3 regions of the Paucibacter sediminis genome follow, and region 1 is predicted to be linked to each of the others. Evidence: predicted binding sites of a transcription regulator. Region 1 holds the regulator's gene; each other region holds the start of a gene.
The links. Region 1 encodes sigma-54, which starts transcription at its own class of promoters, with help from an activator protein. Its sites were predicted from a motif close to TGGCANGNAANCTGCTTT; they were not measured.
Positions count from the first base shown of each region.

Region 2: the regulator sigma-54 is predicted to act here: its motif matches at 1,136-1,153, upstream of glnA (type I glutamate--ammonia ligase).
Region 3: the regulator sigma-54 is predicted to act here: its motif matches at 1,396-1,413, upstream of PFX98_RS03740 (CmpA/NrtA family ABC transporter substrate-binding protein).

Region 1 covers NZ_CP116346.1:1,206,795-1,210,065, forward strand. Annotated here, with positions in the region: gene lptA (lipopolysaccharide transport periplasmic protein LptA) at 1-309, shown strand, start outside; gene lptB (LPS export ABC transporter ATP-binding protein) at 306-1,085, shown strand; gene PFX98_RS05495 (RNA polymerase factor sigma-54) at 1,089-2,600, shown strand; gene PFX98_RS05500 (bifunctional diguanylate cyclase/phosphodiesterase) at 2,665-3,271, shown strand, end outside.
Region 2 covers NZ_CP116346.1:5,223,508-5,226,778, reverse strand. Annotated here, with positions in the region: gene PFX98_RS24210 (EI24 domain-containing protein) at 1-199, shown strand, start outside; gene PFX98_RS24205 (competence/damage-inducible protein A) at 196-990, shown strand; gene glnA (type I glutamate--ammonia ligase) at 1,253-2,668, shown strand; gene PFX98_RS24195 (hypothetical protein) at 2,819-3,271, shown strand, end outside.
Region 3 covers NZ_CP116346.1:813,562-816,832, reverse strand. Annotated here, with positions in the region: gene PFX98_RS03750 (AsmA family protein) at 1-606, opposite strand, end outside; gene PFX98_RS03745 (ANTAR domain-containing response regulator) at 690-1,346, shown strand; gene PFX98_RS03740 (CmpA/NrtA family ABC transporter substrate-binding protein) at 1,576-2,793, shown strand; gene ntrB (nitrate ABC transporter permease) at 2,804-3,271, shown strand, end outside.

The DNA.
Region 1 (3,271 bases):
GCCGACCAGCTCGAGTACGACAGCCGCTCCGACACCGTGCGCTTCGTCGGCAACGCGGTGGTGCGCCGCGTGCGCGGCGACGCGGTGGCCGACGAGATCACCGGTGCGCTGATCGTCTACGACAACCGCAGCGAGGTCTTCAGCGTCGACGGCGGCCTGGCCTCGCCGCATCCCAGCGGCCGCGTGCGCGTGGTGCTGATGCCCAGGGCCGCCAGCGCCGCCGAGGGCAGCGCGGCGCCTGCCGCCTCCGCCCCGTTGCCGCTGCAAACCAGCCCGACCCTGCAGACCAGCCCGCGCAAGCCTTCATGACGCAGCACACCCCGGCGCTGGAGACCGGCATCGCGCCCAGCCGGCTGGAGGCGGAAGGCCTGCAAAAGACCTATGGCGTGCGCCGCGTCGTCAAGAACGTGCATGTGGACGTGCACAGCGGCGAGGTGGTGGGCCTGCTGGGCCCCAATGGCGCCGGCAAGACCACCAGCTTCTACATGATCGTGGGCCTGGTGCGCGCCGATGCTGGCGAGATCCGCATCGACGGCCAGCCGGTGCAGCGCCTGCCCATCCACCAGCGTGCGCGCCTGGGCCTGAGCTATCTGCCGCAGGAGGCCTCGATCTTCCGCAAGCTCACGGTGGAAGAAAACATCCGCGCGGTGCTGGAATTGCAGCTCGACGACCATGGCAAGGCCTGGCCCCGCGCCCGCATCGATGCCGCGCTGGAGACCCTGCTGCACGAGCTGAGCATCGAGAAGCTGCGCGACAGCCCGGCGCCCTCGCTCTCGGGCGGCGAACGGCGCCGCGTCGAGATCGCGCGCGCCCTGGCCACCCAGCCGCGCTTCATCCTGCTGGACGAGCCCTTCGCCGGCGTGGACCCGATCGCGGTGCTGGAGATCCAGCGCATCATCAGCTTCCTGAAGGCGCGCGGCATCGGGGTCCTGATCACCGACCACAATGTGCGCGAGACCCTGGGCATCTGCGACCGCGCCTACATCATCAGCGAGGGCGCCGTGCTGGCCGAGGGCACCCCGCAAGAGATCGTCGAGAACCCGGACGTGCGCAAGGTCTATCTCGGCGAAAACTTCCGCATGTAAGCGATGAAACCGTCGCTGCAGGTACGCCTCTCCCAGCATCTGTCGCTGACGCCGCAGCTGCAGCAGTCCATCCGTCTGCTGCAGCTCTCCACCCTGGAGCTGAACCAGGAAGTGGAGCAGATGCTCACCAGCAACCCGCTGCTGGAAACCGACGAGGAGTTTGGCGAGGCCGCGCCGGTGCGCCTGGATGCGGCGGCGCCGCTGCAGCGCGAGGACTCGGCGGCCGAAGTCAGCGCGGAGAGCAGCGGCGAGGGCGAGTCGGTGGCCGAGATCAAGGGCGACGACTTCGGCACCACCGAGCGCGACGACTGGGAGAACGGCACCGAGCGCGACGACTTCGACGGCATCCGTGAAACACCCGGCACGGGCAGCGGCAGCGGCGACGACGATGGCGAGCGCCCCGAACAGCAGGGCCCCGGCATCTCGCTGCAGGAGCATCTGAACGCCCAGCTCGCCGGCATGCAGCTGAGCCAGACCGACCGCGCCGCGCTGATGGTGCTGATCGAGTCGCTCAACGAGGACGGCTATCTGGAAGACAGCCTGGAAGAGCTCACCGAGGCGCTCTCGGGCGATGCCGATGCCGAGGCGCGCGAGGATCTGCTGGACACGCTCAAATGCGCGCTCAAGTGGTTGCAGAGCCTGGAGCCGGTGGGCGTGGGCGCGCGCAACCTGTCCGAATGCCTACTGCTGCAGTTGCGCGCCAAGCCGCGCAGCCAGGCCCAGGTGGTGGCGATCCTGATCTGCAAGCAATACCTCGAGCTGCTGGCCAAGCGCGACCTGAAGCGCCTGATGTCGCTCACCGGCGCCGACGAGGCCTTGCTGCGCGAGGCCCAGGGCATGATCACCGAGCTGGAGCCCAAGCCGGGCCGCCAGTTCGCGCGCAGCGAGGCGGCGGCGGTGGTGCCGGACGTGATCGTGCGCAAGTCCGGCCGCGGCTTCCGCGTCACGCTCAACCCCGACGTGATGCCCAAGCTGCGCATCAACGAGCTCTACGCCCATGCGCTGCGTCAGACGCGCGGCGGCGTCAGCAATTCGCCGCTGGGCACGCAGCTGCAGGAGGCGCGCTGGTTCATCAAGAACATCCAGCAGCGCTTCGACACCATCCTGCGCGTCTCCGAGGCCATCGTGGAGCGCCAGAAGGGCTTCTTCTCGCATGGCGAGCTGGCGATGAAGCCGCTGGTGCTGCGCGAGATCGCCGACGAGCTGGGCCTGCACGAGTCCACCATCTCGCGCGTCACCACCGCCAAATACATGGCCACGCCCTGGGGCACCTTCGAGCTCAAGTACTTCTTCGGCTCGGGGCTCAACACCGAGGCGGGCGGCAATGCCTCCAGCACCGCGGTGCGCGCCCTCATCAAGCAGTTCGTGGCCGCCGAGGATGCCGCCAAGCCGCTCTCGGACAGCCAGCTTTCCAGCATGCTGGAGGAGCAGGGCATCCAGGTGGCGCGCCGCACCGTGGCGAAATACCGCGAAGCACTGAAGATCGCGCCGGCCAATCTGCGCAAGGCCATGTAGCCGGCCTCAGATTGAGAAACATCAAGCTTTGAAGCCCATGGACTGGGTACCGTGGCATCCCTCGATGTCCGCCCCGTCCCACCTCGACCTGCCCGCCGTCCATGCCTGGAGGCGCTGGCGCGCCTGGGCCTTGCTGGCGCTGGTGCTGGCGCTGGCCTGGGCCCTCGCGCTGGGCTGGCTGGCCAATGAACGCGAGGCGCTGCGCCGCCACGAGGGCGAGAAGCTCGAGGGCCTGGTGCGCACCCTGGACGGCATCGTCGCGCAGCAGCTGATTGCCACCCATGCCGCGCTGCAGACCGTGGCCTCGCAAGCGCCCGGCTGGCGGCCGGCCCAGCTGCAGCAGGACGGCGAGCCCCTGATGCGCACCCTGGCCCAGGCCATGCCGGGCGTGCGCGCGCTGCTGCTGCTGGATGCCCAGGGCCGGATCATGGCCAGCTCGCACGTCGACCTGCTGAAGCTGGACCTGCGCCAGCACCGGGCCGTGCAGGCGCTAGGCGCGCATCCCCAGCCGGGTCTGCTCTATGTGTCGCCGCCGCTGCAGGACCCGCTGGCCGCGCAGTGCATCAGTCTGGCGCGCCTGCTCTTCGGTCAGGGCGATCGGCCGGTCGGTCTGGTCATCGCCCTGCTGGATCCGCACTACTTCGGCCTGGTGCTGCAAACCGTCCAACCCT
Region 2 (3,271 bases), 1.3 Mb from region 1:
TGCGCTCGCGCCCTTTCTGGTGCTGATCTCGGTGTGGCTCTACACCCTGGTGTTCGCCTTCACCTCGCTGTGGTTCGCGCATTACGCGCTGGCCGCCTTGCATGAGCTGCGCCAGGCCGCCGCCGGGCCGGTGGTGGAGGTGCTCGATCCCTTGCCCGAGCAGGCCCGGACCACGGCCGCGCCGCCGTTGCTGCCATGAACATCGGCCTCATCATCATTGGTGACGAGATCCTCTCGGGCAAACGCCAGGACAAGCACCTGGCCAAGGTGATCGAGTTGCTGGCCGCCCGCGGCCTCACGCTCAGCTGGGCCCAGTACCTGGGCGACGAGCGCGCGCGCCTCACGGCCGAGCTCGCGCGCGCCTTTGCCAGCGGCGACCTGGTGTTCAGCTGCGGCGGCATCGGCGCCACGCCCGACGATCACACCCGCCAGGCCGCCGCCGCGGCGCTGGGGCAAGACCTGACCCTGCACCCGCAGGCCAAGGCCCTGATCTGGCAGCGCGTGCAGCAGATCGCGGCGGAGCAGGGCAGCGAGATCGCGATCGATTCGCCGGATGCGCAACGCCGCTTCCAGATGGGCGAGTTCCCGGCGGGCGCGGGCATCATCCCCAATCCCTACAACCAGATTCCGGGCTTCTTCGTCGGCACGGTCTACTTCGTGCCGGGCTTCCCGGTGATGGCCCATCCGATGATCGAGTGGGTGCTGGACCAGCGCCATGCCGATCTGCACCGGGCGCTGGGTACGCGCGAGAAGTCGCTGATCGTGCTGGGGGCACTGGAGGCCACGCTGGCGCCGCTGATGGAACGCATCGAGGCCGACTTCCCCGGCATCAAGGTCTTCAGCCTGCCCAGCGTCGACCATCCGCAATGGGGCCGCCATATCGAGCTGGGCGTGAAGGGCGACGCAGATCGCCTGGAGCCGGCCTATGCGGCGCTCAAGCAGGGGCTGTCCCAATATGGTGCGCGCATTGGCACCGAGTTGGTGCGATAAGAGCCCGACCGCGGCACTTGATTGGTGCGCGGTTCGGTGACCGCCCCGGCGGCGTCATGGTGACGCAAGCCCCACAAGCGCATAATCCGCGGGCCAGCGGGCATGCACCGCGCTGGCGCTCGGGCTGCGCCGGCTGGTCTCAAGTTGGCACGCAACCTGCTTACTTAAACGGTGCATGAGTCGGGCCCCGTGCATCCGCATGGACCCAGACCCCCGCCGAATTCTCAGATCCGATCTACCCCCGTTCCGCTAGGAGTGATTGATGGCCAAGACCGTCGCCGACGTGATGAAGATGGTGAAGGAAAACGAAGTCAAGTTCGTCGACTTCCGCTTCACCGATACCCGTGGCAAAGAGCAGCACGTTTCCGTGCCCGTGTCGCATTTCGACGAGGACAAGTTCTCCTCCGGTCATGCCTTTGACGGTTCGTCGATCGCTGGCTGGAAGGGCATCGAAGCCTCCGACATGCTGCTGATGCCGGATCCCGATACCGCCAATATCGACCCCTTCTTCGAAGAGCCGACCCTGATCCTGTCCTGCGACGTGGTCGACCCGGCCGACGGCAAGGCCTATGAGCGCGATCCGCGTTCGCTGGCCAAGCGCGCCGAAGCCTATCTGAAGGCCTCCGGCCTGGGCGACACCGCCTACTTCGGCCCCGAGCCCGAGTTCTTCATCTTCGACTCGATCCGCTGGGGCAATGACATGTCCGGCTGCTTCTTCAAGATCGAATCCGAAGAAGCCGCGTGGAACACCGGCAAGGAATACGAGCACGGCAACAGCGGCTACCGTCCCACCGTCAAGGGCGGCTATTTCCCCGTGCCCCCGGTCGACGCCGGCCAGGACATGCGCTCGGAAATGTGCCTGATCCTGGAACAGCTGGGCATCCCGGTCGAAGTGCATCACCACGAAGTGGCGAACGCCGGCCAGATGGAAATCGGCACCAAGTTCAGCACCCTGACCAAGCGCGCCGACTGGCTGCAACTGCAGAAGTACGTGATCCAGAACGTCGCCCATGCCTATGGCAAGACCGCGACCTTCATGCCCAAGCCCATCGTTGGCGACAACGGCTCCGGCATGCACGTGCACCAGTCGATCTGGAAGGACGGCAAGAACCTGTTCGCCGGTGACGGCTATGCGGGCCTCTCCGACTTCGCGCTGTACTACATCGGCGGCATCATCAAGCATGCACGCGCGCTGAACGCCATCACCAACCCCGGTACGAACTCGTACAAGCGTCTGGTGCCCGGCTTCGAAGCCCCGGTGAAGCTGGCCTACTCGGCCAAGAACCGCTCGGCCTCGATCCGCATCCCCTATGTGGCCAACCCCAAGGGCCGCCGCATCGAGGCGCGCTTCCCCGATCCTTCGGCCAACCCCTATCTGTGCTTCGCGGCACTGATGATGGCCGGTCTGGACGGCGTGGAGAACAAGATCCATCCGGGCGAAGCCGCCACCAAGGATCTGTACCACCTGCCGCCGGAAGAAGACGCGAAGATCCCGACCGTCTGCCACAGCCTGGACCAGGCGCTGGACTATCTGGACAAGGACCGTGCCTTCCTGACCAAGGGCGGCGTGTTCACCGACAGCTTCCTCGATGCCTACATCGAGCTGAAGATGCAGGAAGTGACGCGCTTCCGCATGGCCACCCACCCGGTCGAGTACGACATGTACTACTCGCTGTGATGGGAGCGCGCGGCGTGCGTGTTGAGAAGCAACACGGCGCGCCGCGGGCTGCCAGGGCAGGAGAGGGACGGCGCGAGCCGTCCTTTTTTGTTGCTGCGCCGTCATGGGCCACAATGCGAGCCTGGTTCCTTCCTCTCGACGATTCGGCCGATGCACATCCAGCGACCCAAGAAGCAAGCCCAGTTCCTGCTGCTCAGCGCCATGTTGGTGGCAGGCGGGGCGCAGGCCCAGGGCGTGGTGTACCGCTGCCCCGGGCCGCCGGTGCTCTACACCGACGCGCTCTCGGCCAAGGAGGCCCAGGAAAAGGGCTGTCGCACCATCGAGGGCACGCCCATCACGGTGCTGCAGGCGCCGGCGCGGGCCAAGCCGGCACCGTCGGCCCTACCCGCCGAGGGGGCCGCCTCGCGCGGAGGGCCTGATGCGCGCATCGACCCCAGCCAGCAGCGTGGCCGCGACAACGAGCGCCGGCGCGTGCTGGAGACCGAGCTGCGCGACAGCGAGGAGCGCCTGGCCAATCTGCAGCGCGAGTACGCGGGCGGCAACCCCGAGCGCCGCGGCGACGAGCGCAACTACCAGAAGTATCTGGACCGCGTGGCCGAGCTC
Region 3 (3,271 bases), 390 kb from region 1:
CTGGCCCAGTTCGTCGGCCGTCAGCCCGCCCTGGGCCTTGCCGATGTCGCGCAGGCTGATGTCGGGCAGGGCGATGGAGACGGTGTTGCCCTGCAGGAAGCCGGCGCTCACCTGGGCACGCGCCTTGCGCAGCGCAAAGCTCTCGACGATGAAGCGTTTGCCTGGCTTGCCATCCCTGGCGGGCGCGCCGCCGCTCGCACCCAGCTGCTGCGCGATATTCGCCTGCAGCGCATCGAAGTTGGTGCGGCCGCCGGCCTTCTCGTAGATCAAGTCGGGGGCGATCAGCTCGATCTGCCGTATCAGCACCACCTCGCGGGTCAGCGAGGCCAGGTCCACGGCGATCGCGATCTGCTCGACGCGCAGCGCGTGGGCGGTCTTGAAGCCGGCCGGGTTGCCGATGCTGAGCTCCCGCAACACCCCCAGGCCGTCGCCGGCGCTGAGCTTGACGGCGCCCAGCCGCACCGGCGCCTGCGTCATCTGGCTGCCATAGCCGACGATGGCGTCGCGCACCAGGCGGTCGAGATTGCCGCGCAGCCAGAACAGGCCGGCGGCGCCGAGGGCCAGCAGCAAGCACAGGGCGACCAGGGCCAGGGAGCGCGGTTTCATGGTGCGGAGTTCGTCGTCGGGAGCAGGGAGGGAGGCCGATTGTCCGGCAGCGCGGCATGGAAGTTGCGTGAGCGCAGCCCCACATGTCGCTGCCCACGCCGCCATCGCCGCACCCCGATCCCCGCGCCGCCACCCCCGGCCTGCGCGTGCTGCTGATCGACGACGGCGCCAACCGCGTGCAGCTGATCCGCGAGGAGCTCACGCGCCAGGGCTGCGAGGTGGTGGGCGTGATCGAGCAGGCCACCCTGATCCATGACTGCGTGCTGCGCCTCAAGCCCGATGTGGTGATCGTCGACAGCGAATCGCCCACGCGCGACACGGTGGAAAACCTGGCGGCCCTGCACGAACGCATGCCAAGGCCCGTGGTGGTGTTCTCCGAGGATGCCAGCGACGACCCGATGCGCCGCGCCCTCAAGGCCGGTGTGAGCGCCTATGTGGTGGCGGGCCTGCAGGCCGAGCGCCTGGCGCCGGTGCTGCAGGTGGCGATCGCGCGCTTCGAGCAAGACCTGGCCCTGCGCCAGGAGCTGGGCCGCGCCCAGGCCCAGCTGGCCGGCCGCAAGAGCGTGGAGCGGGCCAAGGGCATCCTGATGCAGGAGCTGGGCCTGGACGAAGACGCGGCCTACAAGCGCCTGCGCCGCCTGGCCATGGACCGCGGCGAGCCGCTGGCCGAGGTGGCCGACCGCATCATCGAGGCGCAGGCCCTGCTGCGTCCGCACCAAATCGGGGTGCGCGGCGGCTGATTCCGCCTTGCAAGCGTGCATGGCGGCGCCGGCGCAAGGCAGCAAGGGCTGGCACGGCTCCTGCTAAACAAGGTTGAGGCCGCAACGGCGCGGGCTCAGCTGAAATCTGGACAAAGGCGTCCGACCCCTGGTGCTTGCCCCTGCAAGCGCTGGATGGTCGTGGCGCCTTTTTGTTTTTCCGTGGCCTTGTTTGGAGATGTCAATGAGCGAGAAGCGCAAGGAGGGTTTGATGAGCGAAGACCGTCGCAAGCTGCTGGCCGGCGCCGCCGGTGCTGCCGTGGGTGCGCTGCACCCCACGGTCTGGGCCGCCGGCTCCGACAAGCCCGAGAAGGAGGAGGTGCGCATCGGCTTCATCCCGCTGACCGATTGCGCCAGCGTGGTGATGGCCGCGGTGCTGGGCTTCGACAAGAAGTACGGCATCAAGATCATCCCCACCAAGGAGGCCTCCTGGGCCGGCGTGCGCGACAAGCTGGTGAACGGCGAACTCGACATGGCCCATGTGCTCTACGGCCTGATCTATGGCGTGCATCTGGGCATTGCCGGCCCCAAGAAGGACATGGCCGTGCTGATGACGCTCAACAACAATGGCCAGGCCATCACGCTGTCGAAGAAGCTGGCCGACAAGGGTGCCATCGATGGCGCCTCGCTGGCCAAGCTGATGGCGGCCGAGAAGCGCGAGTACACCTTTGCGCAGACCTTCCCCACCGGCACGCATGCGATGTGGCTCAACTACTGGCTGGCCGCACATGGCGTGAACCCGGTCAGGGACGCCAAGGTCATCACCGTGCCCCCGCCGCAAATGGTGGCGAACATGCGCGTCGGCAATATGGACGGCTACTGCGTCGGCGAGCCCTGGAACCACCGCGCCATCATGGACGGCATCGGCATCACCGCGGTGACGACCCAGGACGTCTGGAAGGACCATCCCGAAAAGGTGCTGGGCACGACGGGCGAGTTCGCCAAGAAGTACCCCAACACCGCGCGCGCCGTCATCATGGCCGTGCTGGAGGCGGGCCGCTGGATCGATGCCGGCCTGCAGAACAAGCTCAAGATGGCCGACGTGATTGCCGACAAGGCCTATGTCAACACCGGCGTCGATGCGATCAACCAGCGCATCCTGGGCCGTTACCAGAACGGCCTGGGCAAGACCTGGGACGACCCCAACCACATGAAGTTCTTCAACGACGGGGCGGTGACCTTTCCCTACCTCAGCGACGGCATGTGGTTCCTCACCCAGCACAAGCGCTGGGGCCTGCTGAAGGAGCATCCCGACTACCTGGGCGTGGCCAGGCAGATCAACCAGATCGAGCTCTACAAGCAGGCGGCGGCGCAGCTGAACATCAGCGTGCCCAAGGAGCCGATGCGCAGCAGCAAGTTCATCGACGGCCTGGTGTGGGATGGCAAGGACCCTGCCAAGTACGCCGATGCCTTCAAAGTCAAAGCCTGAGGAGGGCGCCATGGTCTCCGCTGTCTTTCATGATCCGCTCGCGGCCACCCGCGAGGACGCCGCGCCGGCCAAGCCGGTGGCCAGGGCGCCGCTCCCCGCCCGGCCCGCCAGGCCGCCCTTCGACTGGCGCGCCCTCTGGATGCGCGTGCTGCCGCCGGTGCTGGGCCTGGCCCTGCTGGTGGGGGTGTGGGGCTTGCTGACGCAAAAAGGCGGCAGCTTTCCCACCCCGGCCCTCACCTTCGATGCCGCCCTCAAGCTGTTTGCCGACCCGTTCTACCGCAACGGCCCGAACGATCAGGGCATAGGCTGGAACATCCTGGCCTCGCTGCAGCGCGTGGGCCTGGGCTTCGGCCTGGCCGCCGCGGTGGGCATCCCTTTGGGCTTCATCATCGGCCGCTTCGAGTTCGCCAGCCGCATGGTCTCGCCGCTCATCAGCCTGCTCAAGCCGGTCTCGCCGCTGGCCTGGCTGCCGATCGGC